Regions from separate parts of the Arthrobacter sp. TB 23 genome, predicted to be linked through region 1. Evidence: predicted binding sites of a transcription regulator. Region 1 holds the regulator's gene; each other region holds the start of a gene.
The links. The regulator LexA, encoded in region 1, represses DNA repair genes until DNA is damaged. The targets are predictions, from matches to a motif close to TCGAACANNTGTTCGA.
Positions count from the first base shown of each region.

Region 2: the regulator LexA is predicted to act here: its motif matches at 2,618-2,633, upstream of recA (recombinase RecA).
Region 3: the regulator LexA is predicted to act here: its motif matches at 19,219-19,234, upstream of B384_RS0113195 (DUF222 domain-containing protein).

Region 1 is NZ_ALPM01000085.1:10,892-17,081, reverse strand. It holds partial or broken gene B384_RS0112450 (ATP-dependent DNA helicase) at 1-950, shown strand, start outside; gene lexA (transcriptional repressor LexA) at 947-1,603, opposite strand; gene B384_RS0112440 (LysM peptidoglycan-binding domain-containing protein) at 2,074-2,448, shown strand; gene B384_RS0112435 (histidinol-phosphate transaminase) at 2,607-3,716, shown strand; gene hisB (imidazoleglycerol-phosphate dehydratase HisB) at 3,799-4,416, shown strand; gene hisH (imidazole glycerol phosphate synthase subunit HisH) at 4,413-5,051, shown strand; gene B384_RS20835 (hypothetical protein) at 5,066-5,212, shown strand; gene priA (bifunctional 1-(5-phosphoribosyl)-5-((5-phosphoribosylamino)methylideneamino)imidazole-4-carboxamide isomerase/phosphoribosylanthranilate isomerase PriA) at 5,253-6,011, shown strand; gene B384_RS18840 (SseB family protein) at 6,008-6,190, shown strand, end outside.
Region 2 is NZ_ALPM01000087.1:1,590-5,607, reverse strand. It holds gene pgsA (CDP-diacylglycerol--glycerol-3-phosphate 3-phosphatidyltransferase) at 1-611, shown strand, start outside; gene B384_RS0112520 (CinA family protein) at 623-1,135, shown strand; gene B384_RS0112515 (helix-turn-helix domain-containing protein) at 1,256-1,696, shown strand; gene B384_RS0112510 (MarR family winged helix-turn-helix transcriptional regulator) at 1,792-2,265, opposite strand; gene B384_RS0112505 (DUF3046 domain-containing protein) at 2,364-2,582, shown strand; gene recA (recombinase RecA) at 2,773-3,846, shown strand; gene B384_RS18850 (RecX family transcriptional regulator) at 3,853-4,018, shown strand, end outside.
Region 3 is NZ_ALPM01000091.1:6,342-27,666, forward strand. It holds gene B384_RS0113150 (hypothetical protein) at 1-2,761, opposite strand, end outside; gene B384_RS0113155 (DUF6603 domain-containing protein) at 2,764-9,576, opposite strand; gene B384_RS0113160 (NAD(P)/FAD-dependent oxidoreductase) at 9,726-10,799, opposite strand; gene B384_RS0113165 (glycine C-acetyltransferase) at 10,941-12,143, opposite strand; gene tdh (L-threonine 3-dehydrogenase) at 12,152-13,195, opposite strand; gene B384_RS0113175 (hypothetical protein) at 13,328-14,083, opposite strand; gene gatB (Asp-tRNA(Asn)/Glu-tRNA(Gln) amidotransferase subunit GatB) at 14,206-15,714, opposite strand; gene gatA (Asp-tRNA(Asn)/Glu-tRNA(Gln) amidotransferase subunit GatA) at 15,720-17,291, opposite strand; gene gatC (Asp-tRNA(Asn)/Glu-tRNA(Gln) amidotransferase subunit GatC) at 17,295-17,591, opposite strand; gene B384_RS0113195 (DUF222 domain-containing protein) at 17,685-18,989, opposite strand; gene B384_RS0113200 (hypothetical protein) at 19,327-19,791, shown strand; gene B384_RS0113205 (transcriptional regulator) at 19,781-20,119, shown strand; gene B384_RS0113210 (zinc-binding dehydrogenase) at 20,282-21,259, shown strand.

The sequences.
Region 1 (6,190 bases):
TCGAACTTTGCGAGCGGCTTCTGACGGCGACACCGGCCGGTGAGGTGCTCTGGGCCTCACGGCCAAGCACCTTCTCACCGGGCACCGGGTATTCACAGCCCGACGACGACGCACCCGCGACCATCAACATCGCGCCACTGTCCGTGGCCGGGAAGCTGCGGGAAGGCCTGTTCGCCGATCACACAGTGGTCCTGACCTCGGCAACGCTCGCCATCGGGGCCGAATTCGGTCCAGTCGCCGGTTCGCTCGGTCTCGCGGGCGCCTCGGCGCCGTCATGGACCGGCGTCGACGTCGGCAGCCCCTTCGACTACCCGAAGCAGGGCGTCCTGTATGTCGCGAAGGACCTTCCAAAGCCGGAGCGGGGCACCTCGCCTGAGCAGCTCGACGAACTGGAGGTCTTGCTGAAAGCATCGCGGGGTGGGGCGCTGGGACTTTTTTCCTCCCGCCGCGCGGCCGAAGACGCGGCCGAAGCACTGCGCCCTCGGGTCGACTTCGAAATCCTGTGCCAGGGCGAATCGTCAATGTCGGCGCTGGTCAAACAATTCTCGGATGAGCCGGACACGTGCCTCTTCGGCACCATGTCACTCTGGCAGGGCGTCGATGTGCCAGGCCGGTCGTGCCGGCTGGTGACCATCGACCGCATTCCCTTCCCGCGCCCTGACGACCCACTCATGACAGCTCGGACGAGAGCCGTAGCGAAAGCCGGTGGAAACGGTTTCATGAGTGTTTCGGCAACCCACGCGGCCGTCCGCCTCGCTCAGGGCGCCGGACGCCTCATCCGCGCAGCCGAAGACAAGGGGGTGGTGGCGATCCTCGATTCCAGGCTCGCCAACGCACGCTACGGATCATTCCTGCGTGCCGCGCTGCCGCCTTTTTGGTCCACCACCGATCGCACGACGGCGGTCGGCGTCCTGGAGCGGCTGGCAGGAAAACCCACGCCCGGGGGTTAGAGGGCGCGCATGACCGAGACGACCTTGCCCATAATCGTGGCGAGGTCTCCCAGGATCGGCTCGTACTGGGTGTTCTGGGGGAGCAGCCAGGTGTGACCGTCGCGCTGACGGAAAGTCTTCACAGTCGCCTCGTCGTCGAGGAGCGCGGCCACGATGTCACCGTTCTGTGCTTCCTGCTGGCGCCGGACCACTACCCAGTCACCGTCGCAAATGGCGGCGTCGATCATCGAATCGCCATAGACCCGCAACATGAAGAGATCGCCGTGGCCCACCAACTGGCGGGGTAGCGGCATGACATCTTCCACTACCTGGTCGGCCAGCACCGGGCCGCCGGCAGCGATCCGCCCCACCATCGGAACCATGGCTGCGTCGATCGCGCCGCCGACGTCCGGTGTCGTGCCCTGCCCCGATCCTTCTTCGCCGCTGTGCTGATCATGGTCGAGGGTCAGCGGAAGCAGGATCTCCATGGCGCGGGGGCGCTTCGGATCGCGCCTGAGATAGCCCATCCGCTCGAGCTGCGACAACTGATGGGTGACGCTCGAGAGACTGGCGAGCCCCACCGTGTCTCCGATCTCGCGCATGGAGGGCGGATACCCGTTGGTGCCGATGGCCCGCTGAATGGTCTCAAGGATCTTCTTCTGGCGGGGCGTCATGCCCTTGGGCACCTGGCGCCCACGCGGGCGGCCACGGGCTGGCAGGACGGCCGGGGCGGGGTCAGCCGGGGCAAGGTCGGAGGCCGGTTCATCCAGTGGTGCGTCGGACTCTTTCACGGTCGCTGTCCCTTCGATAAGAATCCATGTACCCCGGCAGATCCCTGGATTCCAGGGGCCGAGCTTATTTTGTCAGTGGCGGATGATGTGCTGGTTTCTGCTGGATCCCGAACCTTCATCCTTGCCCTAACGGTAAGGGAGTCAGGACACGTTTTCAAACATTTGTTCGATCGTGTCTCGACAAAGTTCGTCAATCAGTGCTAAAAATAAACAAGCAGTAATTCGAAGATAAGTTCGAACAAAACAGGAATCGCCGGTTTTAGCTCGAACACCGCCTTCAACCTTCAGGGTTGGTCCCGGGCTCATACCCCAGGACCGAATGGACTGATTCGAGAGTACAGAGAGGTGTATCCATGTCTGTCATCACCACACACCAGAATTTCCCCACCACCGAAAGCGACGCGACCAAGAGCGGCGCCACCAAGCTGCGGCTTACCCGCAGGGGCCGGCTCCTGTTGGTCGGATTGCCGATCGTGCTACTCGCGTCGGCCGTTCTGATGTTGTCAGGATTTTTCAACTCGCCTGCCAAGGCATCAGCTGAAGGCGGAGAGGTGACCGAGACCGTCAGTGTCAGCGTCGCAGCCGGCGAAACCATCTGGCAGCTGGCAACCGAGTTCGCTCCGGACCGCGATCCGCGCATCGTCGTCTCCGAGATCGTTGAACTGAACAGCCTGGGCACCTCAGTGCTGCAGGCAGGGCAGCAACTGGATGTCCCCACCAACCGGTAACTCCTCGACAGCCAGTGCTGCACCCCCAGAACCCTCCAACCCGGTCGGCCAGTATCGGCCACCGGGTGTGGAGCTTCTGCGAACGCGGTGAAGATCCTGATGAAGGGTGAAGGCCCGTCGATTCTGCACCTGCAGCACTCCACGCTTAACCTTGACAGGTGAGCGAACAGTTTGAGCGGTTGAGCCGGTTGCCCCTGCGTGAGGATCTGCGGGGCAAGCACCCCTACGGGGCACCCCAGTTGGATGTCCCCATCCTCCTAAACGTCAATGAGAATACCCATGGAGTGCCGGACGATGTCCGGCAGGCAATCGTTGATGCGGTGAGCCGGGAGGTCGGGGGGCTGAACCGTTACCCCGACCGTGAGTTCACCGAACTCCGGACCAATCTCGCACGCTACCTCGGCCACGGACTGACGCCCGAAAACCTGTGGGCCGCCAACGGATCCAACGAGGTACTGCAGCACCTGCTGCAGGCCTTCGGTGGCCCGGGTCGATCAGCCATCGGCTTCCCCCCGACCTACTCCATGTATCCGTTGCTGGCCAGCAGCACCGGCACCCGCTATATCGCAGGGCAGGGTAACGACAGGTTCGAGCTCAGCGCCGCCGACGCGGCCCGCGAAGTGCGCGAATCCGGCGCGAACCTCGTCTTCCTGTGCTCGCCGAACAACCCGACCGGCTCAGCGCTGGGCCTGGATGTGGTGGAAGCGGTTTATGAGGCGGGCAGCGACGCGCAGGCAATCGTGATCGTCGATGAGGCCTATGCCGAGTTCGCCCACGCAGGCACCGTCAGCGCCCTCAGCCTGCTGGCGGGCCGGGAACGTCTTGTGGTGTCACGCACCATGAGCAAGGCTTTCGCGATGGCCGGGACGAGGCTCGGTTACCTGGCGGCGGCCCCCGAGGTTGCTGACGCGCTGCGCCTGGTCCGGTTGCCGTACCACCTTTCGGCCATCACCCAGGCGGCAGCGAACGCGGCCCTGACCCACTCTGACCGATTGCTTGCCAACGTGGAAAACATCAAGGTGCAACGCGATCGGATAGTGACCAGTCTCCAACACCTCGGGTTGACCCCGGTGCCCTCGGACGCCAACTTCGTTCTCTTCGGCGGACTGGACGACCCGCACCGCATCTGGCAGGGCCTGCTCGACGGGGGAGTGCTGATTCGCGACGTCGGTATTCCCGGTCACCTCCGGGTCACCGCAGGCACCGAGACGGAAACCACAGCGTTCCTCGACACCCTCGGTGCCCTGCTGGAGGGGACCGTCTCCTAGACTGGTGATAGACCCTTTCCAAGCGGCGCCCGGTGCTGTCCCTACCGTCACCCATCCGCTACGTACCAATCGAAGGATAGCCATGAGCGTGGAAACCACTGTCGGACGCACTGCGAGCCGGGAACGGACCACCAGCGAGTCGTCGGTGTTTGTCGAGCTCGATCTTGACGGCACCGGACGCGCGGAGATCAGCACCTCGGTGCCGTTCTACGACCACATGCTGACTGCGCTGGCCAAGCACTCACTGATCGACCTCACGGTCCGAGCCACCGGTGACACGCACATCGATGTCCACCACACCGTCGAGGATGTCGCCATCACCATCGGCGAGGTGCTCCGGGAGGCCCTGGGGACGAAGGCCGGGATCCGCAGGTTCGGCGAAGCGACGGTGCCCCTGGATGAGGCGTTGGCCAACGCCGTCGTCGACATCTCCGGCCGGCCATACCTGGTGCACACGGGTGAGCCTGCAGGCCAGGAATACCACCTGATCGGAGGGCACTTCACCGGCTCGCTGACCCGGCACGTCTTCGAGGCGATCACCCTGCATGCCCAGATCTGTCTGCACATGACGGTGTTGGGTGGACGGGATCCACACCACATTGTCGAAGCCCAGTTCAAGGCGTTCGCTCGGGCGCTGCGCGCTGCAGTGGAACCGGACCCACGCGTGGAGGGCATCCCGTCCACCAAGGGGGCACTATGAGTGCGCCACGCGTAACGGTTCTGGACTACGGTTCGGGGAACATCCGTTCAGCGGTCCGTGCCCTGGAACACGTCGGCGCTGAAGTGACGTTGAGCGCCAAACCCGACGACGTCCTGAACGCCGACGGGTTGGTGGTGCCCGGCGTCGGAGCCTTCGCGACCGTGATGAAGGGTCTGAAGGATGTCGATGCACTGCGCATGATCGGCCGGCGGGTGGCGGGCGGCAGGCCAGTGCTTGGCATCTGCGTCGGCCTGCAAATCCTCTTCGAGGAGGGCGTCGAGCACGGCGTCCGGACCGCGGGAATGGGCGAGTGGCCAGGCACCGTTGAACGGTTGCAGGCTGACGTCGTCCCGCACATGGGCTGGAACACGGTGAAGGCAGCCGAGGGGTCACAACTGTTCGAAGGCATCGAGGACGAGCGGTTCTACTTTGTGCACTCCTACGGCGTGCAGCAGTGGAAGTTCGAGGTCACCCAGCCAGCCATGAAGCCCCCAATGGTGACCTGGGCGGACCACGGCGGTCAGTTCATTGCCGCCGTGGAAAACGGTCCCCTCAGCGCCACCCAGTTCCACCCCGAAAAGTCCGGTGACGCCGGGGCCCGTCTGCTCTCCAACTGGACAGCCGGGCTGCGGTAGTCATGTGGAGCATAGTGTTGATGGGGCTCGCGGGCCTGTTGATCGGTGGGGCTATCTCCTTCCGGCGGCAGGAACTACCCAAGGCCCTGATCATCAGCTTCTGGGTCCTGGCGGGAATGGCGCTCCTCGCTGCCTACCTCCTGACCCTGACCGACATCTGATTCCAGACCTCCGACAGCTACGAAAGAGTCACAACACCCGATGAGCCCCTTTACTGAATCCCCCATTCTCGAACTGCTTCCTGCCGTCGACGTCGTCGACGGGCAGGCTGTCCGCCTGGTCCAGGGCGAGGCCGGCAGCGAAACAGGTTACGGTGACGCCCTCGAGGCGGCCCTCGCCTGGCAGCAGGACGGCGCCGAATGGGTGCACCTGGTGGACCTTGACGCAGCCTTCGGCCGGGGCTCAAACCGCGAACTGCTCGGACGCGTGATTAACGAACTCGACATCAAGGTGGAGCTGTCCGGGGGAATCCGCGATGACGCTTCCCTCGACGCAGCCCTGGAACTCGGCGCGCACCGGGTGAACCTCGGCACCGCAGCCCTGGAAAACCCGGAGTGGACCGCTGCGGCCATCGCCCGCTACGGCGACAAGATCGCCGTCGGCCTGGACGTCCGGGGCACCACCCTGGCAGCCCGCGGCTGGACCGAAGAAGGCGGCGACCTGTGGGAAGTCCTGCAGCGCCTCGAAGACGCGGGCTGCTCCCGGTACGTGGTCACAGACGTCACCAAGGACGGCACGCTCCGCGGCCCCAACCTCGAACTACTCCAGCAGGTGCTTGAGCGGACCTCGCAGCCCGTGGTCGCATCGGGTGGAATCTCAAGTCTTGAGGACCTCGCGGCGCTGCGCCAGCTGGTGCCACACGGACTGGAAGGCGCAATCGTGGGCAAGGCGCTGTACGCCGGCGCTTTCACGCTGCCCCAGGCGCTCGACATCGCCGGGCACCCGGCATCCCGGATGTGAGCGAGCGGCAGCTCCCCGCACATATCGCCGCTGCCCTGGCGGCCAACACCGCCGATTCCGCGGGGCAGGCCTGGGAAGGCCGTGACCTGAGCGGCGAGGGTAACCCGCTGCACAACTTCGACGACGACGACGGGGCCGCACCGCCCGCCTACACCGAGGCAATCGACCGGCTGCTGGCC
Region 2 (4,018 bases), on a different contig from region 1:
CCAAACAGGTCCCTACGCTGAACATTGCCAACGTCCTTACGGTGGTGCGGATCCTTCTCGTCCCGTTCTTCATCTGGTTTCTGCTCCTGGACGACTCGGCCGCCGATGGCTCGGGCGGGCTTTTCCGCTGGCTGGCGGTGGCGGTGTTCGCCGTCGCGATCTACACCGATAAACTCGACGGCGACCTGGCCCGGAGCCGCGGGCTAATCACCGACTTTGGGAAGATCGCCGACCCTATCGCCGACAAACTGCTCATAGGTGCCGCACTGATCCTGCTCTCTGTCATTGGAGAACTCTGGTGGTGGGTCACCATCGTGATCCTGGTCCGCGAACTGGGCATCACCGTGCTGCGGTTCGCCGTCATCCGCTACGGAGTGATGCCAGCCTCGCGCGGCGGGAAACTCAAAACGGTCATCCAGACCTTCGCCATCTTCCTGTACCTGCTGCCACTGGCCGGGGTGTTAGGTGACTGGTATTCCTGGCTGGCCATCACGGTGATGCTGGCAGCCGTCGCCGTCACCGTCGTCACCGGGATCGACTACATTATCCAGGCGATCCGGCTCCGGCGGGATGCGCGTTCAACCGGGCACCCCGGCAGCCCGACGTCGTAAGCGCGGCACCGATGGAACCGTTAGTTCCCGCTGGGCCTGCCGCAGAGGTGATCCGCCAGGCAACAGCCTGTCACCTCACCATCGCCACTGCCGAGTCGCTGACCGCCGGGATGGTCAGCGCCGCGCTGGGCTCGGTGCCGGGCGCATCCGCGGTGTTGCAGGGTGGGGCGGTGACCTACCAGAACCAGATCAAGGTGGACATTCTCGGCGTCGACTCCGCAGGGATCGCCGCGACCGGGGCGGTGGACGCCGTCGTCGCACGCCAGATGGCGGAAGGCGCACGGCGCGTCTTCGACGCCGATCTGGGCGTTTCCACCACCGGAGCTGCGGGACCCGAGCCACACGCCGGTAAGGCGGTGGGCACCGTCTTCGTGGCCGTAGCATCAGCGGCCGGGACGACGGTGAACGAATACCTGTTCGACGGCGACCGGGAGTCGGTCCGGAGGCACGCCTGTGCCGCCGCACTGAATCTGCTGGGCGCCGTGTTACGCGACCAGGCTGCAGGGAACAAATCCCAGGACTGAACAGTTATCATTACTGTCAGCCATTGAACAGGTTGACAGCTTAGGCTTGAAACTACCAAGCCGGTACACCTTCCTAAGGAGACACCGGATCAATTGCAACGAGGGAGCATGGCGATTCAGATGGTAAAGCAACCCGTATCCATTAACGGAGTAGTCCGTTGGCGGGATGTGGGGTTGGCGGAAGATGCACAGCGCAAGCCGAAGGAGCGCAAAATGGTAGTGCTACGCCATGAGATCGGCGATGTCCTGCGGGACGTCCGCCAGCGGCAGGGCCGCACACTACGCGAGGTTTCGCATAGTGCTCGAGTCTCCCTTGGTTACCTCAGCGAGGTAGAGCGGGGCCAGAAGGAAGCATCGTCTGAGCTCCTGTCCTCGATCTGCACCGCGCTCGATGTTCCGTTGTCCCTCATGCTCCGCGAAGTCAGCGATCGTCTCGCCGAGGCAGAGGGCGTATCAGTCCCTGACACGGTGCCCCAGGAATTCGCCCGGGCGTTTGTCGACGACATCCCGGCCGACCTATCCGAGGATTTCAGCCGCGGACTGGCCGCAACGAACCGCTAACTCAGCGTCCACAGCGATTTGACTGAAGCCCGCCGGAACACTCCGGCGGGCTTCAGTTTGTTGTCAACAGCGTGTTATCAACAGTTTGTTGTCAATCACCAGTTGTCTTTGGTGTACGTCTCATTGAGTTGGGCAATCAGGGTCCCCAGGGTGGTGAGGTCCTTGACATCCCAGTCGTCCATCAGGTTGTGGAACGCTTCCTTACGGGCGGTCTGGGCGGCGACCAGCTGCTTCGAGCCGGCGGGGGTCAGGGTAATCGACTGGGCCCGGCCATCGAGCGGGTCGGCTTCCTTCTGGACCAGGCCGAGTTGTTCGAGCATCGCTATCTGCCGGCTGACCGATGGTTTGCCGACGCCGATACTCGCCGCAATGTCGGTCAGCCGCATGGCGCCCTCCCGCTGAAGGATCACCAGCAGGCCGTAGGCGGCCGGTTCCATGTCCGGGTGGACGCGCCGGGCCACCTTGTAGGAGTTCGATCGTGCCCTCCGCCACAGCATGCTCAGTTGTTGTTCCAATGCCTGGATGGCAGTGTCTACGGCGGGATCGGCTTCACGGTGCTCGGCTGTCATGTGCTTCATTCTATGGTTACGCACACAATCGCTCATCAACCGGCCCCGAAAGCGGGCCAGCAAGTCAGCGAACTCAGAGACAGTGAGAGGATTACATCATGCGCACCAGTGCCTTTTGGCGGCTTATGGATGACGAGTTCGGCGCGGGGTACTCCCGTACCCTGGCCCGAACGATCGTCCTCGCCGAACTCGGCGGCCGCACGCCCGAAGAGGCCCTGGGTGCCGGAATCAGCCCGCGCGATATCTGGGTCGCGGTGTGTGACCTCCAGGATGTCCCGTCGGAACGCCGGTTAGGCAAGGACATCACTCCCAAATAGTCGGGATGCGGCACCTGACACGCCGCCCAAGTTATTCGAATACTTGTTCGGATAGGACTATCATTTCTAACAGACGGCTGTCGTGGTTATCCACATACGCCGTGAAGCTTCTCAATTTGTCAGTGCCCCGGGCTACGGTCGAATTGAACACGAAAACGGCCGCAACGGCCATAACCAACCGAGGTGAAGAATGGCCGCACCAGCAGACCGCGAGAAAGCTCTCGAAGCAGCACTTGCGCAGATCGACAAGCAGTATGGCAAAGGCTCGGTGATGCGCCTGGGTGATGAGGTGCGCGCCCCCATCGAAACGATTTCGACCAGCTCCATCGCACTTGACGCTGCACTGGGCATAGGCGGGCTGCCCCGCGGCAGGGTCGTCGAAATCTACGGACCAGAGTCCTCGGGTAAGACCACGCTGGCACTGCACGCGGTCGCCAACGCGCAGCGCAACGGTGGCATCGCGGCATTCATTGATGCTGAACACGCACTCGACCCCGAATACGCGAAGCGGCTCGGCGTCGACACCGACGCGCTCCTGGTCTCCCAGCCGGACACCGGTGAGCAGGCGCTGGAAATCATGGACATGCTGATCGGGTCAGGATCGATCGATGTGATCGTCATTGACTCGGTGGCTGCGCTGGTGCCCCGCGCGGAAATCGAGGGTGACATGGGAGATAGCCATGTGGGCCTGCAGGCACGGCTGATGAGCCAGGCGCTCCGGAAGATCACCGGCCGTCTCGCCCAAAGCAAAACCACAGCTATTTTCATCAACCAGTTGCGCGAGAAGATCGGCGTGTTCTTCGGTAGCCCCGAGACCACTACGGGCGGCAAGGCGCTGAAGTTCTACGCCTCCATCCGCATCGATGTACGCCGGATTGAAACCCTCAAGGAGGGCGCTGTCCCGGTAGGAAACCGGACCCGCGCCAAGGTAGTCAAGAACAAGATGGCACCCCCCTTCAAACAAGCCGAATTCGACATCCTGTACGGCTATGGAATTTCCCGTGAGGGCGGGCTGATCGATGTTGGAGTCGAGAACGGTCTCGTGAAGAAATCGGGTGCCTGGTTCACCTACGACGGCGACCAGCTGGGCCAGGGTAAGGAAAACGCACGGAAGTTCCTGCTCGACAACCCCGACCTGACCGACGAACTGGAACGGCGCATCCGCGAGAAACTCGGTGTTGGATTGGCTGCTGAAGAGGCGGCGGTCGAGCCCAAGGCGAAGGCTGAGCCGAAACTGAAAGCGGTCAGCGGAGAGAACCGCTAGCCAGCCATGCCTTTCGGACAGAACAACGGTTCCCGCAGTGGATTGAATTCCAGGCGGAAATCCGGGGCCGGCTCTGACGGGACAACCGCTCACCGGACATCAGGCGGCTGGAACGCTGGTGAGCGGAAGTCCGGGAGCGGGCGAAAGCTTCGTGGCCGGCAACCTGCTGGCG
Region 3 (21,325 bases), on a different contig from region 1:
GCCGTTTCCAGGAACCGTCAGGGACGTCGAACCCGTCCAGGGTCCGGATCCCGCCGGGCGCCGGGCCCGCACCGATGGTCCACCCGGGTGTGCTTGCGGACACGGCTGCCACGGGCGGTCCCATGGTGCCCAGTGATGCGACAGCCTCGTCCACCCGGACCCGGTGCAGTTCCACCCGGGTCACCGCTGCGCCGTCGCGCGCACCGACCAGCACCCGGGCCTTATAAACACCCGCATCCTCCACCGCATGGAGCTCAAGGGTCGGCGGGGCAGGCTGGGACCGGCGCGGAACCGCGTAGGCAAACCATTGGTCAGCCGCGTCAGGCCCGGACGGCCAGGGCGCCTCGACCTGGCCGGCGCTGACTCCGATGATCACAAAGGCGTGAATGTCGGTGGTACCGCGGGGCAGCGTTACATCGGCGGATGTCCCGGAGACCAGGGTGGCGTTGCGGCGGGTGAAGGCGCGTCTGGAGGGATCGTTGTTGAAGACGTCCTTCATCGCCTCGAGCCGTTGGGACAGCGGGGCCTCCAGATCAGCCGGTGGCAACCCGGCGTTCTGCAGTAACTTGGTCTCGGTGGATTCGTAGATGGCGTAGCCGGCCACCGACCCAGCGGACGACCAGGACAGGCGTGCATGAGATTCCCCGTTTGCGTCGGGGAGGCTACCCAGGGCCACCGTTGGCAGGGTGTTCATGACAACTGCTGGTGGGCGTGGATCCGAGGTCGTCACGACGCTGGGATCCGCTGGCCAGGCGCCCCACCGTTGAGGCAGGACCCGTTCCCTCCCGATAGCCCACAGCGCCAACCCGATATGGCCCGATGCATCAAAGTCCAGGCTGAAACCGGGAATCCGCAGACGGTATCGCCGTTCCCGCTCCCCCTGCCCCGCGGGGCCCATCTCCACCACCGCGTCGCCCGCAAGATTCAGGCCCGTCAGGGTCATCCCCCCGCCGGAGCCTTCATCGCCAACGAAGACGACGTCGGCAAACGCGCCTCCCCCACCGAGGCTGCGCTGCAGCCCACCTGGCACCGAGGTATCGGGGGGTTGCGAACCGTGAAGCGGTGCGGCGAAGAGTCTGCCAGCAAACCGGATGGCCAGCGGCCCCCTGGCGGACCAGTCCCACAGGAACTCGACCTCCAGTTGCGCGGCAACGAGGCTCCCCGCCGTCGGGCTGCCCACCGCGGTCAGGGCGGCACTGACAATCCTGACGCCGTCGACGGCCGGTTGATCAACGGTGACTCCGGCGGTGCGCCATTTGCTCCACAGCCCGTAGAGGTCCTGATGTGCGACAGAGTAGCTCGGAGAGATACTTCCCGGATCGGTCGGGATGGGAATTTCGCGGTCGACCGCCGAAATCCTGTGCGGGGCCGGGTCCCCCTCCACCGGGGCGTCATTGATGATGCCGGGCAGCCAGCCGCCGCCCACCCGAGGGGGCAGCAAGGACGACGCCGCGAGGTCCCCCGGGCGGGACACCCGGGCGAAAGCGAAGCTGCGTGGACGAGCCAACGGGGTTGCCAGCGGCCGCTCCCACCCGGTGCGGAGGGACGTCCGCCACGGCGCGTCCCTGTCCATCGGGCGCAGATAGCCCATGGTCCGCACCAAAACCCCGGCCGGCGCCAGCGGTGCAATCCCGGGCTGCGGCGACGGGACCACCGCCGCGTAGGTGCGTTCTGCCGATTGCCCGTCAAGACCTTTCTCGTAGGTGGCTGTGACCAGGTAGTCGTAGCCGCTGCGCTCGCCGTGATCGTCCTTGGGCAGCTCATCGGGCCCGTACGCTGTGCCCATGCCGAGGGTGAGCGCGGCATAGGGATCCGCTCCGGCCGCCAGCAGCGTCATGCCCCACGGTGAGACCAGCGAGGTGGTGGGACTGCCGGGCGCCGAGCCGCCACTGGAGTTGGCCGGTGGCGGCATGGTGATGGCAATGGTCCGCCCAGCGTGCTCCTGCGGCGGGTGGGAGTTCGAGATGACCGCCAGGTGGTGCACCAGCGAGGCGTTGGCGTCATCGATGACCGCCGTAAAATCCGGTTCCTGCCAGCCGGGCGCGGTGATTCCTGCCGTGAGGTGCGGGTCCCAGCCCGACGACGGCGCGCCGCGTTCCAGCCGCTGTCCGGCAGCCGTGACGGGGTCGGTGAGTGCCGGTGCAGGGCCAGAGGCGTCCACCAGCATGCCCTGCGGGTGGCTGCCGTAGGCGGTCCCCGCCCACCGTGCACTGTCAACGGGCAGACCCACATGCTCCAGTTCCTCCCACCCCATTCCCTCGTCATACTGGGCCAGCTCGGTGCCCAGAATCGACTCGATCACAATGCCGGGGTCCACCAGGAGGCCGTCCATCGCCCCGGCACCAATCTGGACGGCTCCGGCCCCCGGCTCGAAACGCCTGACAGCCACGGCGCCTGAGGTGGTGGGCCAGCCGGCAAAAGCGTAGATGTAGCCGGCAGCGCCGCTGAGGAACAGGTGGGCGGTCACCAGCCGGGTCCCGTGCCAGGTCACCAGGGTACGCCCGCCCAACGAGGGGATGACGACCGCACGGAAGGTGAAGTCGGTGCGTTCGGCGCGCATGGCCGGCCGGCGCCAGACGCTGAACGGCCGGCTGGGTATGCCGATCTCCTGGTTGGTCAGCCACCGTAGCTGCACGTTCGCCGGCCTGACCTTGAGGGTGCGTGAATACTCTTTCAATCCGCCAAGGGTGCGGGCGTGAACCGCCCAATTGATGGCGACGCCCTCGGCCTGGAACCGGCGGGAATTGAATACGTAGCTCATGATCAGTCAGTCTCTTCCCACGGCGCGGAGGTGAGTTGGAGGTCGGCGACGGTAAACGCACTATCTGCGGCCGCCGGGCCGTCGAGATACGTCTCGGGTTGCGCGAGACGGGCCAGGACCAGGGTCAGGCGCTTGCTGCGGGACCCTGGTTTGAGGGAGACCAGGGCACGCTGGCCGCCCGGCCCCATCACCATCCGGTCCACGACTGCGCCAGCGCTGGGCCTCTCAGCGAGCTCCAGCCACCTGCGCTGCACCATCTTGTAGCGGCGGTTGCCGGCTACCGCCGAATCCACCTCTTCGACTGCCACCCCACGACTACGCCACATTGGCTCTGACGCATCGATGAGGACAGCTGCCGGTTGGGGGACCGAGCCCGGCGCCGCAGTTTCCCAGAACACCACAATCTGACCGGATTTAGGCACGCCCATCGGCTCCAGCCCCGCCGCAGTGAGCGCCTGGTCAAGTTCGGCGCCTTCCGGAGGGCGCGCCGCGAAGGATGCGGCAACGGTCTGCAGCGCCGCCGGCGCAGCGTACCGGTGCACAATCTTGGCGTCGGCGAACGACCCACTGAACTCTTCGACCGAGGCGTAGGCGCCGGTGCTGAAGGAGCGGCGCCAGATCACCTCACCCTGCGCGCCGTCGGGCGCCGTCAAATCGGCGGTTTCCACATCCATGATGTAGTCGGTGTAGCTCTCAAGTTCCACTCCCACGGTTTCCACCGAGTGCCTGACGCGTTCCTCATCCACGGGGATGCAACTGCCGGTCAGTACCCCAGCCAGCGCCTGCTCCCAGGGTGATAGGACCGCCGCCGCGACGAGCTCCGGGTTGTTGCCTCCGGCTGCGGTCCAGGGCCGCAACACCAACGGGTGGACGAAGCCGGGTTTCGCCTGGATGGGGCGGAAGGCTGAGGACCGCAACCGCACCTGAAGCCGTTTGCCGTAGGCCGCGAACATCCTGACCACGTTGGTGGTGCCGAAAATGATCTTGATGGGTTCCCCGGTGGGAAAGTGCTGCTCACCCTCCTGCGGGGTGCTGCCGAGGATCCAGGGGTCGAGTCGCCGGGGTGGCAGATTGTCGGTTCTGAAGAAGAACTGCTGCGGGGAACTGGCGACGTCGACGGCCGTTCCATCGGTCCCGTCGGGAAGGACGGGTCGAGCCTGCACGGAGTACCCGACTGTTGCGCGGTAGACGGTGTCGGGGTGGAGCAGCGCGTGGTCGTCCGTGTCGCCGCCGAGGACATTGGCGACCGCGGCCTGGCGGGAGTCGCGTTCGGTCTGGTCCCAGTCGAAGCGCAGGAACTCGGCGGTCCGGGTCAGTTCGGTGCCGGCCAGATAGTAGCCGCGGGCGTCGAGGCGCTCGTTGATTGAATCCTCGGGTGGCATCCCAATCTGAAGGTGGTCAGCCTTCTCGCCGCCCTTGACCTCAACGACGACCGGGAAGTACCCCAGCCGGGTCATGGCCGTGGCTTGCTGGCTGAGCAGGAACGTGTCCGCACCCCAGGGTCCGGCAGCGTCGGTCCAGCGGGCGGGGAGAGTGGTGACGGCGGGGGTGACAACGTCCCTGGAAAGTTCATTTTCCTCGGCGTCAAAGGCACAGACCACGAGTCCGCCCTCCAGCAACTCTCTGCGCACCAGCAGATACAACACCACCGCGGTGAAGGGGCCGGTGCGCAGCACCACCGCATTATCGAGTGGCCCCGGCTGGAATCCCGCGGCTTTCCAGCCCTCGTGGATGTCTTGTTTCCGCTCTTCGTCACCGTGGTGCATGGGGTCACGGGCGTCGTAGACGGGTGCAGCGAGCGCTCGGCTGGAACATTTGGCGCGGCCCTGCTTGATCGGAACACCATCCAGCAGTTGCGCCCGGTGGACGGTGAGGTCGGGGTCCGGGTTGGTGACCACATCGCCCCAGGCGACGCGAGGCAACACCGTTTCCTCTGGCTCCTTGCCTCCGAGGGCCGCGAGGACCGGGTTGTTGGCCTCGACTGATCCGTCCAGTTCGGGACGACGGGTGTCCGCCCGGTTGGCTTCCCTGACCTCCGGGCAGGTAGCGGCGAGCCCCTCCACCTGGGCGGGGACGACGGCGAGGAGACTGTCGACCGAGAAGTCGCCCGAGCGCCAGCGCTCGGTCACGGTCAGGTGGTTGTCCGGCGGTATCGACCGGTGGCTTCCCGGCGGGTCCGGCCAGGGCAGCCCGGTAAGGTGCCAGCCGGCCTCGGATGGCCCCAGGGGTTCGCCGAGGAAAGTGAACAGGACCGACGTCGGCGGGGCAATGGGATCACAGATGGTTCCCCAGCTGTCGGTGACCGTCTCCTCGAGCGAGTACCCGGTTTCGACTGCCTTGGGGGTTCCCTCCGGGAGCCAGCTCAGGAGCGCCAGTTGGGCCGACAGGGCCGTGTCGCCACTTTTTTGCTCCCACCAGGTAGCCGGTGTCGATCCGTCGGTGAATCCCCCCGGCAGCACACCGCCGTCGGGGCCCACCGGGTCGAGCTCCACTGAGGTCAGGGTGAATTTATAGGACGCGGATCCTTTCTTGACCCATCCCCCGGGAGCGACTCCGGTGCTGCCGGCCAGCACCTCGCCCTTGAACCGAACTGCCGGATCGGCGACCGGGGGCAGGTTCATCATGAGTACCGGAATGGCGTCCAGGGGAACACCATTCTCGGGGTCCACCGCGACCAGGGATTCGGCGGCGTCGGCCAGGCCGCTGTCGATCGGTTTGTCGACGCCTGAGCCCTGGACTAGCGCCGGTGACCTGCCCACCAACTTGAGGATTTCGACCAGCGGCGGCGGGGGCGGGGTCTGGATCGCCGTCTCGCCAAGTTCAAAAGTGACGCAGCCCTGCACGGAGAAGAACAGGAACTTCACCCGTCCGCAGATCTCGCCGCTGATGCGTGACACCTTGGCCGGGTTGCCGCCGATCATCTTCTCCCCCACGAAGACGTCCAGCTTGGCCCAGGCGCTCACCTCAATGATGAAGAGGTGAAGGCTGCCCCGGACATACAGGATCCCGGCGAGGCAGAACGGGTCGAACCCCACCACCGCATCAAAGCCGGCAGCGAGTTCGGCGTAGAGGCCGCTACTGCGGTCCCCCCATTCAAACGAGACGTGGAGGCCGGTACCGATGGAGAATCCGTAGACTTCGGGCAGGTTGTCCAGGGCAAGCCCGTTGCCGGAGAGCATCAGGTAGCCCGTGCCGTCGAACACCTCAAGGATGTTGGCGTGGATGGGGCTGCGCTGCCGGCCGAGGTACAGGTGCCAGTCCGCCACATCGGTGAAGTTGAAGAAAGCTTCGACCGGGATATGGAGTTCCAGCAGCGGTGAGATGTCGAAGTCAATGGAAATGCCGATGGTGAGAGTCCCGCGCCCCATGTCGAGGTCGATGACGGCCAGGAAGGTGCCTTCGGCGTTGCCGCCCAGGTTCGGCATCACGGCCAGCAGCTTCGCCTTCATGATCAGCAGTAGCCGCGGGCCGGGCAACTCCAGCATGATCAGGCCCTTGAGATTGAAGATGACGCTGCTGCCCATGGTGCCGAGGATTGCGCCAACACCAAAGGCCCAGGTGTTGACCTCGGGCTTCCAGAACTCCAGGTTCAGGGGGTTTCCGCCGGTGGCCCGGAGCCAGGCCAGTGCGGGTGCCATGTCGGAGGTGTCGATGTCGGTCAGGTCGCGTGCGTAGTTCATGGCGAACAATCCCATGAAACCGTAGATCCCCAGGCCGCTCTGCCCCAGCGGGATGGCGACCGGGAACTCGACCTCAAGTGCGACGATCACGCCGGTGGCCGGTCCGCCGTCCTCCTCGCTGATGTTCGCCACCCCCACCCCTGCGGCGATCCGCACCGACACGGGAACGATGGTCAGGTCCAGCTGCCCCTTTATCTCGCTGTCGTTCATTTCCAGGTAGCCTTTGCCAGCGATGGCACCCGGAATGTCGATGGAGGCGCCGAAAGCGGTGATCGCGAAACTGAACGGTTCGAAGGCAACCCGCAGCCGGGCCCGGTCGATGCTGACGACGCCAAGGTCGACGGCGAAATCCAGGTCAATCTCGAAGATGAGGGGATTGTTGCGTGCCACCCGTGCGCCGAGTACCTGCAGGAGCTCGCCGAGCGGTTCGGCAATCTTCAGCCCGCCGGGACCTGCCACCTCGATGGAATAGCCCTTCGCTGCGTCAAACACCGGCCGGAACTGGAACGGCTGACCGGCAGCGCCGTCCCCGAGCCTGATGCCCACCGCCTTGTAGCGTACCGAGAGCGGGGCCTCACGGGTGATCTCGACGAGACCAGCGATGTCCATCGAGATGGCCGCCTCGACGTCGAAGAGCACCACCAGTTCATTGGCGCCGGGGACAGCGTTGAGCAGGATCTCGCCGCCGTGCCACACCACCCTTTCGGTCTTAACAATCTCCGAGGAAGCAATGCCCGCCGGGATGGCGAGCATCGCGGCGGTGACCCCCATCTGGACGATGGCCCCCTCGTTGGCGACCGCCCCTGCCGTCTCGGAGAGCAGCGGCATCAGGACCACTGTGGCGCCGAAGAAGTCCAGCCCGAACTCCGGTGCCTGCAGCGCCTCTCCCGGCCGGATCCCCCACAGGTAGAGTCCGTCGGTGTCCTGGGGGTGGGCCCCATACTGGGCGGTCATCCTCACGGAGCCAACAGCCTCGTCGATTTCGATCAGGAACCGGATTCTGATGATGCCGTCGGCGGGGTTTCGGCCGATGGCCCGGGCCGCGCTGAGCTCGCTCCCCGGGGTCATCTGCCCGGCTAGCCGGTTCTCGGCGGCGGTCTGGATATCGAACTCCCCGAACACTTCGCAGGAGACGAAAGTGTTCCTGACGATTCTGACGACTGTGCCCAGTTTCCGGAACCAGGACGGCGGGTTGGTGCGGGTGCCGGGGTCGGCGTCGGGGGTGGTCAGATCGGTGCCGGGGCCGGTGGCTTCCTCCCGCCACAGTTCCGCCGTGACCAGCGTGTCCCCGGTGCTCACTGGCGGCCAGGTCGCTTCCGCTTTCCAGAAGGTCCGCCGGACGTCGAGGGCTGGCCCCTGCCCCGTCCACCCCGACATGTCGGCGGCAGCGGTGATCACCGGGTTCCTGCCGGTGAGTGCGGGCTCCTGGCAGAGCCGTTCGATGCGAAGTTGGAGGGCATCGGCGCGGCGCCGGGCAAGCCGTTCGTTGTATTGGCGGACCGTGGGTGTGTCGGTGCCCTCGAAACTGGCGTACCCGCTGATGGAGATGGGGTGCCCGGCGGGGAGCGCCGCGAGGAGCGGGCGGAGCGTGTCGTCGGAGTCGGTGCCCTGCGTCCAGGGGGTGGCGGCACCCGCATTGGGTGCCGGGGCTGACCGGCTTGGCGCCGCGGATTCGGCTCCCGGGTCCGGTGTGTCAAAGCGGTAATAGGCGGTGGCAGCCCCCACGGTGGTGGTCCCGGGAAGCCTGGCCTGTACCGAGAAGCGTTGGCCCGGGCCGACGTTGGCGGACAGCGTAGCCCCTGTCGTTGGCGCACCGCCGTCGACCCGCCATTCGGTGGTGGCCGCTGTTGCCGTGTCGACGTCGAGAGTGAGGACAACCGTCGTCGTCGTGCCCGCGACGGTTTCAGAGTCGACGCGCAGGCGCGGCGAGGCGGCCGGGACGGTACCCGTGGTGGTGCTGACGGTGCGAAGCTGGGCGTTGGTACCACCGTCCGGGACCGCGGCGAGGGCCGACGTCGTCAGGGTGAGGGTGGCGGTCTGTGGAGTGCCGCTGGTGTCCCTGACGGTGATGACGATGTTTCGGCTCGCGTCGGTGGAGAGATCGATGTCGGTGACCCTGCCGACCGGCTGTGCGACGCCGTCGACGGTGATGGTGAAGGTGTAGGGGGCCAGCCCGCCTTCAACGTCGGCAACCATCCGGGTGAGAGGGGGCAGGGTGACGGTGCGGGTGCCGCCGGTGCCGACCGGCGAGTAGCAGCGCCCGGCCGCATCGTAGAAGCGCGCCCCGAGTTTGAGGGCTCCTGCGCCCTGGTAGGCGACGGTCAGGTCGAAGTCGCCGGACACCCCGGAGGTCGCGCCGAAGCCGATGAGGAGGTTTTTGGCACCGGCGTCGACGCAGAGGTCGCGGGCGCCGTTCGGAGCCACGAAGAGCCGGATTTCGGGGAGATAAAGGCCCTGCCATTCGGCGCCGAGGTTGAGCAGGTCGAGGACGTCGGGTGGGGTGGCGTCACCGGAGAGATCGAGCATGCCGGAGCGGAATCCGAAGCCGACCACGTCGGTGGACCCGATGAACGCGAACGGAGGCTGCATGGTGACGAAGGAGGCAATGGCGGGATCGTCGGTGCCGGTGTCGCCGAGACCCAGGAACCTGGCGTCGGTGCCGCCGTCGTCGCCGAAGATCTGGAAGTCGACGTCCGGCAGGGTGAACGTGACGTCAGGATTCTGCGGATCCGGGACCAGCTCCCCCGGGCTGGGATGCTTGGCTCCGCGCAGGAACGGGGCTTTCAACACAATATTGCTCAGGCTCAGGTCGAGGGTGAAGTCCTCCCCGCCCAGTCCCGGGACCTGCAGTTCGAAGGTGAGGGTGGTGTTGCGGACGTCAATCCACGAGTTTTCACCGAAGGCGTCCTCTCCACCTGCGGTCGCGGCGGGGGTCCAGACCAGTCGTTTGCTGACGACGTCGACGCCGAGTTTCAGCCCGGCGGCGAAGGACACCGAGCCGGTGACGGTCACACCGCCGGGGTTCGAGGGGGTTTGCTGATCGTCGACGGTGAACTCGTCGAGGGCTTCCCCGAAATCCCCGAGCTCCGTGCCATCACCGAGCAGGGGTGTGAGTGTATCCAGTAGTGAAGGCATTGCCGAGCTCCTCAGCGGATATCCAGCACGTCAGAATGGAACGATTATGGACCCGCAGTAGAAACTCGACAACCAAAACTCTTGGTTATTCAAAACGTATGTGTTAATTTATTCGATTGTATTTTTGGGCCGGCCCTTTGGGGTCGGGTTTAGCGGGTCGGGCGCAGCGTGTCAGCCAGCAGCGGGACGTTGCTCTCCTCGCCCAGGATCAGTGCGGCCGCCAGTTCAGCAATCCCCGACGACGTCTGGAAACCGTAGCCGCCCTGGCCAGCCAGCCAGAAAAACCCGGCGGCTTCGGGATCAAACCCGACCACCGGCAACCCGGCTTTGGTCGAGGTTCGCAGCCCGGTCCAGGCGCGGTCGATTGAGGTGATTCCCAGGGTGGTCGCCTCATTCAACCGGTGCAGTAACGCCGTCAGGTCGGCGGCGACCGGTTGGGCGTCCTCGGGAACGCTCGGCACCGATTCGCAGGGCGAAATCAGTGCACCTGCCCCTTCGCGCCGGAAATAGAAGCTGTCGTCGGCGGCCGCGACCATCGGTGTTCCCGGTGCCAGCTCGCCGGTCATGCGCACGACGGCGGCGGTCCGGCGGTAGGGCCGGAGCCCCTGGATTTCCACTCCGGAGATCACCGCAACCTCATCGGCCCACGCCCCCGCAGCGTTCACGAGGACCGCTGAATGAATAGCGTGCGCGCCGGCCCCGACATTCCACCCGTTTTTCAACTGTTGGGCCGAGTGGATCTTGGCCCCGGTAAGGACCGTGACACCGGCGCCGAACGCTACCTGCCGGTGGTGGTCGATCAGGGCAGCGGAATCGAGCCCCACCGAGGTGGTGTCAATGCCCGCGGCGGCGAACGTTTCCGGCCGGAGCTGCCGGCACAGGGACAGCGCTTCCTGGTGGCTGATCGCGGTCATGGCGCCGCTGGAGCGTTCAGCGACGTCCTGCTCGGATCCGATCAGCATGAAGCTGCGCGGCGCAAGGAGTTGGAGGTTGTGGTCTTTTTCGGTGGTGCGCAGCAGGTCGAGGGTGCGATTGGTGAGCTGCTGCACCACGGGAGGTCCGTAGCTGGGGATGAGTTGCCGGGCCGATCTGGAGGAGGCGTGGTAGGCGAGCTCCTGTTCGGCCTCCACGAGGACCACCGTGCAGTGCCCGGCGAGCCGCGAGGCCAGGGACAACCCGGCGATGCCGCCACCGACAATCAGAACATCAGCGTTGAGTGCCATGCCTGCAGCCTACCCGGCGGTCCGGGTCGATTCCGGGAGGACAGCAGTTCGGTGAGCAATACGGACGCCGGGGGCGTGTCACCGAACCGGGTTCACGACGCCGGCCGGGCTGGCTGGTGCCGGGGCTGGGCAGTTCGCTGGCTAGGTGGCGGCCGCGACGTCGTCGCGCGCCCCGATGAACGCCTGCACACACGCCTCGATGTCCTCGGCGCTGTGGGCGGCGGACAGCTGCACCCGGATCCGGGCGGCACCGCGAGGCACCACAGGAAAACTGAACGCCGTAACAAACACGCCGCGAACCAGCATGGCGTCGGCGGCCTTGGCCGCCAGCGCGGCGTCGCCGAACATCACCGGGATGATCGCGTGCTCGCCGTCGAGCAGTTCGAAGCCTTCCTCGGTCATCCGGCGCCGGAACAGTGCCGAGTTTTCCTCGAGTTGCGCCCGCAGGTCGGCGCTGTTCTGGACCAGGTCGAGGGCGGTGAGGGTGGCGGCGACGATTGACGGTGCCAGGGAGTTCGAGAACAGGTACGGCCGGGCACGCTGGCGAAGGAGCGCGACGATCTCGGCGTGCGCTGCGACGTAGCCGCCGGATGCCCCGCCCAGTGCCTTCCCGAAGGTACCGGTGTAGATGTCCACCCGGTTGGAGACTCCGGCGTGCTCCGGCGTGCCGGCACCGGTTTTGCCCATAAAGCCGACCGCATGTGAATCATCCACCATGACCATCGCACCGTACTGCTCGGCGAGGTCGCAGATGGCCTCCAACGGAGCGAGGTAACCGTCCATCGAGAACACACCGTCGGTGACGATCAGGGTCCGGCGGGCTCCTGCGGCCTCCTTGAGCTTCGCTTCCAGATCGGTCATGTCACGGTTGGCGTAGCGGTACCGCTGGGCCTTGGACAGTCGGATGCCGTCGATGATCGACGCATGGTTCAGCGCATCAGAAATCACCGCGTCTTCGGCGGTCAACAGGGACTCGAAGACACCACCGTTGGCGTCGAAGCACGAGGAGAACAGGATGGTGTCTTCGGTGCCAAGGAATTGTGACACCCGGGCCTCGAGTTCCAGGTGGAGATCCTGGGTGCCGCAGATGAACCGGACGGAGGCCATACCGAAGCCGCGGTCATCGAGCGCCTGTTTCGCGGCGGCGATGATGTCCGGGTGATCGGCCAATCCCAGGTAGTTATTGGCGCAGAAGTTCAGTACCCGCTGGGGGGCGCCGTCGAGCGTTGCCGCTTCAATATGGTTGGACTGCGGGGAGGAAATCCGCCGCTCATTCTTGAACAGACCCGCGCTGCGGATACCGTCCAGCTCCTCGGTCAGCTGATCCTGAATGCTCGTGTACATGATGCTCCTTAGAATCCGGTCCAGTCCAGGACCACTTTGCCGCTGGCCCCGTTGCGTGCTGTATTAAAGCCCTGCTGCCACTGCGACGCGGGCAGGGTATCGGTAACCACGCTCGAGATCGCCTGCTGCAGAATTGGGTTGGACTGCAGCATGGCGCTCATGGCGTACCAGGTTTCGAACATCTCGCGGCCGTAGATGCCCTTCAGGGTGAGCATGTGCGTGACCATCTTGGCCCAGTCGATGGTGATATCGGCTGACGGCAGCCCGAGCATGGCGATCCGGCCGCCATGGTTCATGTTGTCGATCATCTCCGGCAGGGCCGTGGGGTGGCCGGACATCTCCATGCCGACGTCGAACCCTTCCCTCATCCCGAGCTTGCGCTGCGCGTCAACGATCCGGGTGGTGCTGACGTTCACGGCCAGGTCAGCACCGACGGTGAGTGCCAGATCGAGCCGGGGCTGGAAGACGTCGGTGACGGCAATGTAGCGAGCGCCAGCGTGGCGGGCGACGGCGGCAGCCATCAGTCCGATTGGTCCGGCCCCCGTTATCAGCACGTCCTCGCCGACGAGGGGGAAACTCAGGGCAGTGTGGACTGCGTTGCCGAAGGGGTCGAAGATGGCGCCCAACTCGGGGGTGATGCCTGCGGGGTGCACCCAGACGTTCGGTTCAGGTATCACCACAAACTCGGCGAAGGCGCCGTCGCGCTGTACGCCGACGCTGGCGGTCCTGATACACATTTGACGGCGACCGGCGCGGCAGTTGCGGCACGTTCCGCAGACGATATGGCCTTCACCGGAGACCCGGTCGCCCACCTTGACGTCTCGCACGCCGTTGCCGAGTTCAACCACTTCACCGTAGAACTCGTGCCCCGGAATCAGGGGTGCGTTGATGGTGCTGGCGGCCCATTGGTCCCAGGACTCGATGTGAAGATCGGTGCCACAGATCCCGGTGGTCATCACGCGGATCTTGACTTCGCCGAGACCCGGCGTCGGCTCGGGCCGGTCGACCAGTTCGAAACCGGGGTGCGGACCGGACTTGTAAAGCGCCTTCACTGAGGGGTTCCTTCCACCCGCACGCGGTAGGTAAGCGTGGTACGCCCCGGCGCGTGCAGTTCATCCTGGACGGTGCTGTGGCACCATCGTCAGCGTATCAGCCGGGTTCCGGCAAAGCCGGGTTGCGGCTGGCTAGTCCTGCAGCGCCACGCACATCACCGATGCGTCGTCCGCTGTTTCGCCGATCTCCTGCTGGGTAATGCGCAGGGTCAACATGAGCTCCTGTGCACCACCGGGGGTGCTGACCGCATCGAGGAAAGCCTCGGGGCCCGCCACCAGACCCAGATCGACTGCCCGCCAGGCACCATCCGAAGCGAGCGCCACGGTGTGCGCTTTCCCCACTGTCACCAGTCTGGCTCGCTCGGCTGCTTCGGGTTCCCGCCGGGCCACCCAGACGCCGTGCTCGGTATTACGGTCCCGCCGGGCCTGCAGGTGGTCGGCGCGTGTTCCGGTGGGTTCGCTGATCGGAACTCCAGCGTGCAGCCAACTTCCGTCGTACCGGCGGGCCACGACGTGGCAGTCGGCGAGGCTGAGCACCTGGACGCCGTCGTCGGCGGCGGTCACCAGGGAGACCGCAGCGCTGGGGAAAAAGTGGGACCGAGCGCCGACCAGCCGCTGCCCGAGCGCATCAACGGTTTTCAGTGCCGCGGACAGAACCTCGCGGGGATCCGCGGGGCCGGCGTGTTCAGCCAGCGCGAGGTTGAGGACCTGCGCGTACCAGGACGGGTTGGATGCCCCGGGCAGGTCGATCTCTGCCAGTAGGGACGTGGCGCCGTCAATCATCCACGCGGCGTTGCGCCGGTAGCCGCAGGCGTCTTCCATGATGTGGTTATCGCCCTCGGTCTGGACACGGGACAGGTGGGTCCAGACCGGCTTCTCAGCGCTCACCGTCGGCCAGCCTGTTCGCCACGAGGATCCTTTCAGGAGAAACGGTGAGCAACCTGGACGTTCGCAGAGGTAATGTTGCCCCCTTTTTGTCCAGATTGCCCACCTCAATTGGGAGCGGCGGGTTAGCCCTCGACGCCGAGGCGCTGCAGGATCAGTTCCCGCACCCGACCGGCGTCGGCCTGGCCGCGGGTGGCTTTCATGACGCCGCCCACGATCGCGCCGACAGCCTGCACCTTGCCGCCGCGGATCTTGTCGGCGACATCGGGCTGGGCTGCCAGTGCTGCATCGATCGCCTCGAGCAGCGGACCGTCGTCGGACACGACCGCCAGCCCGCGGGCCTCGACCACCTCGGTGGGTGTGCCTTCGCCAGCGAGGACGCCGTCGAGCACCTCCCGGGAAAGCTTGTCGTTGATCTTGCCGGACTCGATCAGCGAGTTCAGTTCGACGATCAGCTCGGGGGTGACACCCAGCTCGGACGGCTCGACGTCGGCCACCTTCGCCCGGCGGGAAATCTCGCCCATCCACCATTTACGGGCGACGGCGGGTTTGACTCCGGCAGCGATGGTGTCCTCGATGGAGGACATCACACCGGCGTTGACGACGTCACGGAACTCGGCGTCGGAGTAGCCCCAATCCTGCTGCAGCCGTTTGCGGCGTTCGGCCGGTGGCTCGGGCAGTTCGGAGCGGAGCCGCTCGATCCACTCCTCGGTGGTGACGATAGGCACCAGATCGGGTTCGGGGAAATAGCGGTAGTCGTCGGCGTCGGACTTGGGACGGCCCGACGTCGTCGAGCGGGTGTCCTCGTGCCAGTGGCGGGTTTCCTGGATGATGGCGATCCCGGAATCGAGCACCGCTGCGTGGCGCTGGATCTCATACCGGACGGCGTGCTCGACGGCGCGCAGCGAGTTCACGTTCTTCGTCTCGGTGCGGGTGCCGAACTTCTCCTGCCCCTTGGGCTTGAGGGAGACGTTCGCGTCACAGCGGACGTTGCCGCGTTCCATTTTGGCGTCAGACACGCCAAGGTTTTTGACGATCTCGCGGATCGCAGCGACGTACGCCTTCGCCAGCTCGGGAGCGCGGGCACCGGCACCGACAATCGGCTTGGTGACAATTTCCACGAGGGGAACTCCGGCGCGGTTGTAGTCCACAAGGGAGAACTCGGCGCCCTGGATCCGACCGGTGGAGCCACCCATGTGGGTCAGCTTTCCGGCGTCCTCTTCCATATGGGCGCGCTCAATCTCGACGGTGAACACGGTGCCGTCAGCCAGCTCAATGTCAATGGATCCGTCATAGGCGATCGGGTCCTCGAACTGGGAGGTCTGGAAGTTCTTCGGTGTGTCCGGGTAGAAATAGTTCTTCCGGGCGAAGTAGCACTTCTCGGCGATCTTGCAGCCCAGCGCCAGCCCGATCTTGATGGAAGACTCCACCGCCACCCGGTTCACTACCGGCAGCACACCCGGCAGACCAAGGTCCACCGGGGTGACGTTGGTGTTGGGGGTGTCACCAAACGCGTTGGGTGCCGAGGAGAACATTTTGGTCTGGGTGTTCAACTCCACATGGACCTCGAAGCCCAGCACCGGATCATACTTCTCGAGGGCTTCCTCGAAGGTCAGAATGTCTTCAGTTGCCATAGCCATCAGTTGGTTCCTCCTGCAGTGCTAGTCTCCACGCGGTCGGCTGTGCCGCCGGACCGCAAAGCGTCAGGCCTCAGCTCCGGAGCGCGATCCAGCAACGGACCGCCCCAGCTGGCTTCGAGCAGTGATTCCAGCACCGCGCCCACCCGGTACAGCCGGGCGTCCTGGCGGGCGGGAGCCAACAGCTGGATACCGACGGGCAGCCCATCCTCGTCGGCAAGGCCGCCGGGCAGGGACAACCCGGGTATGCCTGCCATGTTCGCTGGGATAGTGGCGACGTCGTTCAGGTACATGGCCAGCGGATCGTCGAGCTTCTCCCCCAGCTTGAAGGCAGTGGTCGGCGAAGTCGGGGAGATCAGGACGTCGGCCTGCTTGAAGGCCGCATCGAAGTCCCGCTGAATCAGCGTGCGGACCTTCTGCGCCGAGCCGTAATAGGCGTCGTAGTAGCCGGCGCTTAGCGCATAGGTGCCCAGGATGATGCGCCGTTTCACCTCGTCACCGAAGCCTGCGGCACGCGTGGCGCCCATGACACGTTCGATGGTGGGTGCGCCGTCGGGCACCACCCGAAGACCGAACCGGACGCCGTCGTATTTGGCAAGGTTTGAGGACGCCTCGGAGGGCATGATCAGGTAATAGGCGCCCAGCGCGTACTCGAAATTGGGGCAGGACACCTCGACAATCTCGGCGCCCGCACTACGGAGCAGTTCCAACGATTCCTGGAACCGGGTCAGCACACCGGACTGGTACCCCTCGCCCTGCAGTTCCTTGATGACGCCGATGCGCATGCCGTCAACGTTGCCCATTCGGGCAGCCTCGACGAGCGCACCGAGAGGGTCGGTGAGGGAGGTGGAGTCGTTGGGGTCGTGGCCGCCAATGACCTCGTGGAGCAGCGCCGAGTCCAGCACGGTCCGCGAAACGGGGCCAATTTGGTCCAGCGACGACGCCATCGCGATGGCACCGTACCGGGAAACTCCGCCGTAGGTCGGCTTCACGCCGACCGTGCCGGTGACAGCGCCGGGCTGGCGGATGGAACCGCCGGTATCGGTGCCAAGCGCGAGCGGCGCCTCGAAAGCGGCGACGGCGGCAGCTGAGCCACCGCCCGATCCGCCGGGGATGCGATCCAGATCCCACGGGTTACGGGTGGGGCCATACGCCGAGTGCTCGGTGGAGGAGCCCATGGCGAACTCGTCCAGGTTGGTCTTGCCGAGGATGGGCATACCCGCGGCCCGGAGTCGGCGGATCACTGTGGCGTCGTAGGGGCTGTGCCAGCCTTCAAGGATCTTCGAGCCGGCGGTGGTTGGCTGGCCCTTGGTGACGATGAGGTCCTTGACCGCGATCGGAACGCCGGCCAGCGGGTGGAGGTCCTCGGACTTGGCACGAGCCTGATCCACTTCGGCGGCGACGGCGAGCGCCTCGTCGGTGTTGACGTGCAGGAAAGCGTGGACACCGTCGTCGCCGCCGTCCACGTGGGCAATCCGGTCGAGGTGAGCCTGGGTGGCTTCAACGGCCGAGATTTCCCTGGCAACGAGTTTCTGGGCGAGCGCCGCGGCGCTGAGCCGAATCAGTTCAGTCATGGGTTACTCCCCGTCCAGGATGGCTGGGACCTTGAAGCGTCCGTCAGCGTTGTCGGGTGCGCCGGAGAGGGCTTCCTCGTTGGTGAGGGTCTCACCGATCACGTCTTCGCGGTACACGTTGCTCAGCGGAATGGGGTGGCTGGTGGTGGGGATGTCGTCGCCTGCCACCTCGCTGACCCGCTTGATCGAGTCAACAATTACTGCCAGCTCACCGGTCATCCGGTCCAGCTCTTCGGCGCTCATGTCGATGTGGGCAAGCCGCGCCAGATGCGCAACGTCCTCACGGTTGATCTCAGCCATAAATCTCCCATGGTCAATGAATTGGTGTTTGGTTCCAGTCTACGTGCGGTGCACGCCCCGACCGATTCGGCCTGGCACGGGGAACACTGCGGTTCAGGCTCCGGGCAAGGGTGGGGCGGTGGCCTGGTAGGTGTGGCCGGTGGGTGTGGTGACGCGGAGGGTGTGGCGGGATCCTGGATGTGGTCCTGCCGTCCAGCCGGGTCGTTCCTTGGTGTGGTTGCAGGCTTCACAAAGCCCTGCCCCGTTCGCCACCGAGGTAGGTCCATCCTTGTGCCAGGGGATGATGTGGTCGTAATGCCGGATCGGCGCGTCGCAGTAAGGGGTGCGGCAGGTGGCGTCGCGGGCGCTGATGAACCTGCGTTGCGCCGGGGTGAAGAGCCGTGCTTTGGAGTCCATGGCCACCAGGTCTGCGGTTGTTGGGGCCGTGTAGAGGCGACGAAGCCACACTTCGAAGGTCAGGGGCCCCTGGTCAGAGTGTTCCTCAGAGCCGTGCGGTGTCGCAGATCTGTTGTCGCTCCGTGAAGGCGAAGGTATCGCACCGGGGTGGATGAGGTCTCGGGCCCAAGCTGACGGGACGATGCCGTAGCCGGGGATCCGGGCTGGTTCGCTATCGCCCTGAAAAAGGGACCGGTCGGTCATGATGACCTGCAGCTCGACCCGGGAGACGCCCCCGGGTGTCCCGGTGACCCGCTCGACGAGGGCATCGGCCATGAGCTGACCCCGGGACCGGGTGTCCCCGGTGGCCCGTGCCGTATCGGCGTGCCTGGTCAACGCGGCGTAGGCGGCCACGGCGTTTTTCACCGGCAACAACGCACTGAGGTAAGCCATCGTGTCCGGTGCCGGCCGAATGCTCACGAACCGTTCATTTGCCGCGTGGGCAGCCCGGTTGACCACGGCGCGCGGGTCCCTGCGGTAGCTTGCGGTCCGGGCCGCGGCGATGATGGCCTTGTCGCCCTGCCCCTCAAATGTCCCGGTGTCGGGGCAGAGTTCCTCGTCGACGGCGGACCGGTCAGCGGCGGACAGGCACGCGGTTTCCTTCACGATCAACGTTGCGCGCCATTCATTCAGCTGCCCGTTATGCAGGGCCGCCAACGTATGCGGCATCTCCGTCACCAGCGCCCTCGCGAGCCCAAGGAGACGGCTGCCGCGGGCTGGGGATTCACGCCGGGCCAGTGCGATCTGCGCGCTGACACCCTTCCCCTGCTCCGCAGCGGGTGTCCCGGCCTTGGCTTGGGTTTGGCGTTCCAGCACGTCAACGGCGACGGAGATCTGGGCCTGCACCCCAGCGATCGCCGATTTCAAATCCTCCAGGTCACGTAGCTGATCGATCAGCCCCGCAGCGTTGGCAGCTGGCCGAAGCGCCCCTAAAGCTACAGCCAATGCTCGCGTGGAACCCACACCAGCACCCACACCCACACCCGCACCAGGGGTTTTCGACCCCCAGCCACCCGCAACAGGGGAACCCGTAGTGGCCTTCTCGCCACGACCCGCAGCGCCGCGCGGAGCCGTTGCCTGAGAGGTAAATCCCCTCCTGCTCAACGATGGAGCTGCGCGTCCGTCCATACCTCAATAGTCCCAAACACCCGCCGATAGGTCAGGAGCTTTCGGGCTTATGTGGATAAATCTCTCGAACAAATATTCGACACTAAAGCGTGCGCAGACACCTCCTGGGTGACACCCCGCGCGCCAAGCCAGCAGTTGCTTTCCTTGGTGGAAAGTGATTACACTTTCCATCATGGAAAACAACTTGCCTCCGTCGTCGCCGGGCCAGTCGGACTCGGCCGCCGCCCTGCTGGCCGACGTCGATAGTGACCGCTCAGCTCTCATCTCGCGCATGAACACACCACGATGGGTTGCCCCTACGTTCGGCGCCATTGCCGCCGTCTGTGTCGCTTCGCCCGCAGCCGGAGACAACCGCTCGGGCAACTCGGCCCTGCTGATCATCGTCGGAATCATGGTTGTCTATCTGTATCATCGGGCGACCGGCGTCAAACTCGGCAGCATCGGTTGGGAGGCCTGGCTGATCTACGCCGCCACCCTGATTTCCTGCCTGCTGCTGCTCAGCGTCTCCTTGGGGCTTGTCTCTCTCGAACTGCACTGGTGGGTTGCTGCGCCCACTGTAGCCGCTTTCGGCGCTGGCACTATCGGAGCCCACTACTTCACGCGAAGCGCCCTGAGCCGGATCCGCCATGCCCGCTGATCTGTCCGAAACAAACGGCGGCGTCTTCAACGAACTGATTCATGCCCCACTACGGTTCCGAATTTGCGGACTTCTACGCAATGTTAAAAGCGCCGACTTCTCAGCGATTCGTGACTCACTCGCTGTTGGGGATGCTGCACTGTCCAAACATCTGAAGGTTTTGGTCGACGGTGGTTTTGTGTCGATGACCAAGTCATCATCGGTCGGGCGCCCGGATGCCCGGCGAATCAGCTGGCTCTCTTTGACCCCCCAGGGTAGGAGTGCTTTTGATTCCCACCTCGCCGCCCTCCGCGCGATTGCCACAGGAGTCATCGACGACGGCGACTGACCCGTCGCACACTCTGCCGCCATTCGCCCTGAACCGCTGGGCGGCGCTTGAACACCGTCGCGTGACAGACAAACTTGACGCTCTGATGTCGCTGCAGCCCGGGAATATTGCAACCGGCCGGGGGGTTACTTTTCGAGTAACCACATGGAAAGAGAGTTAGTTATGCGTGCGATTCGTCAGCACACCTTCGGGGAACCCTGGGATGTCCTCCAGGTCGATGAAGTCACCACCCCAGAACCCGGTCCAGGGCAGGTGCGGGTACGCACCCTCCTGTCCCCCATTCACAACCACGATCTCTGGACCGTCCGTGGTACCTACGGCTTCAAACCCGAGCTTCCCGCCCAGGCGGGCTCTGAGGCAGTAGGAGTCATTGACGCTTTGGGTGACGACGTCGAGCACCTCTCCGTGGGACAGCGCGTCGCTACCGGTGGGACGTTCGGCGTCTGGGCCGAGTTCTTCATCGCCCAGGCACAGGGTCTGGTACCCGTCGATGAAGGTGCAACCGATGAAGTTGCGTCCCAGCTGGTCTCAATGCCGTTCTCCGCTATCGCACTACTCGACTGGCTGAACCTCACCGAGGGTGACTGGATCATCCAGAACGCCGCAAACGGCGCCGTCGGTCGCCTGATCGCCCAGCTCGCTCCTACCCGCGGCATCAACGTCGTCGGCCTCGTCCGCCGTGACGCGGGCGTCGACGAACTCGCAGCTCAGGGTATCGAACGGATCGTTTCCACCGAGACCGCAGGCTGGGAGGATCGGGTCGCTGAACTCACGGGGGGCGCCAAGATTGTCGCCGGCGTGGATTCGGTGGGCGGCGACGCCAGCAACGAGGTGCTGTCGCAGCTCGGCGAGAATGGCACGCTCGTGGTGTTCGGAGCGATGGGTGGAGGCACCATGACATTGAGTTCCGGCTCGATCATCTTCAAGAACCTGACGGTCAAGGGCTTCTGGGGCAGCACCGTGATGCGCGAGCTACCAGCCGGTCGTCGCGGCGAGCTGTTCAGCGAACTGCTGCTCCGGGTCAACGACGGCACCCTCTCCTTCCCCATCGAAGCTGCCTACACTCTGGATCAGGTGCAGGAAGCCTCCCGGGCAAACTTCGTGGCGGGCCGCAAGGGCAAGGTCATGATCCGGCCGTAGCTTGTCCCACCAGTGCAGGTCTTCCCACCTTCCGGGAGACCTGCACGGCCGGGGGACTTGCACGGT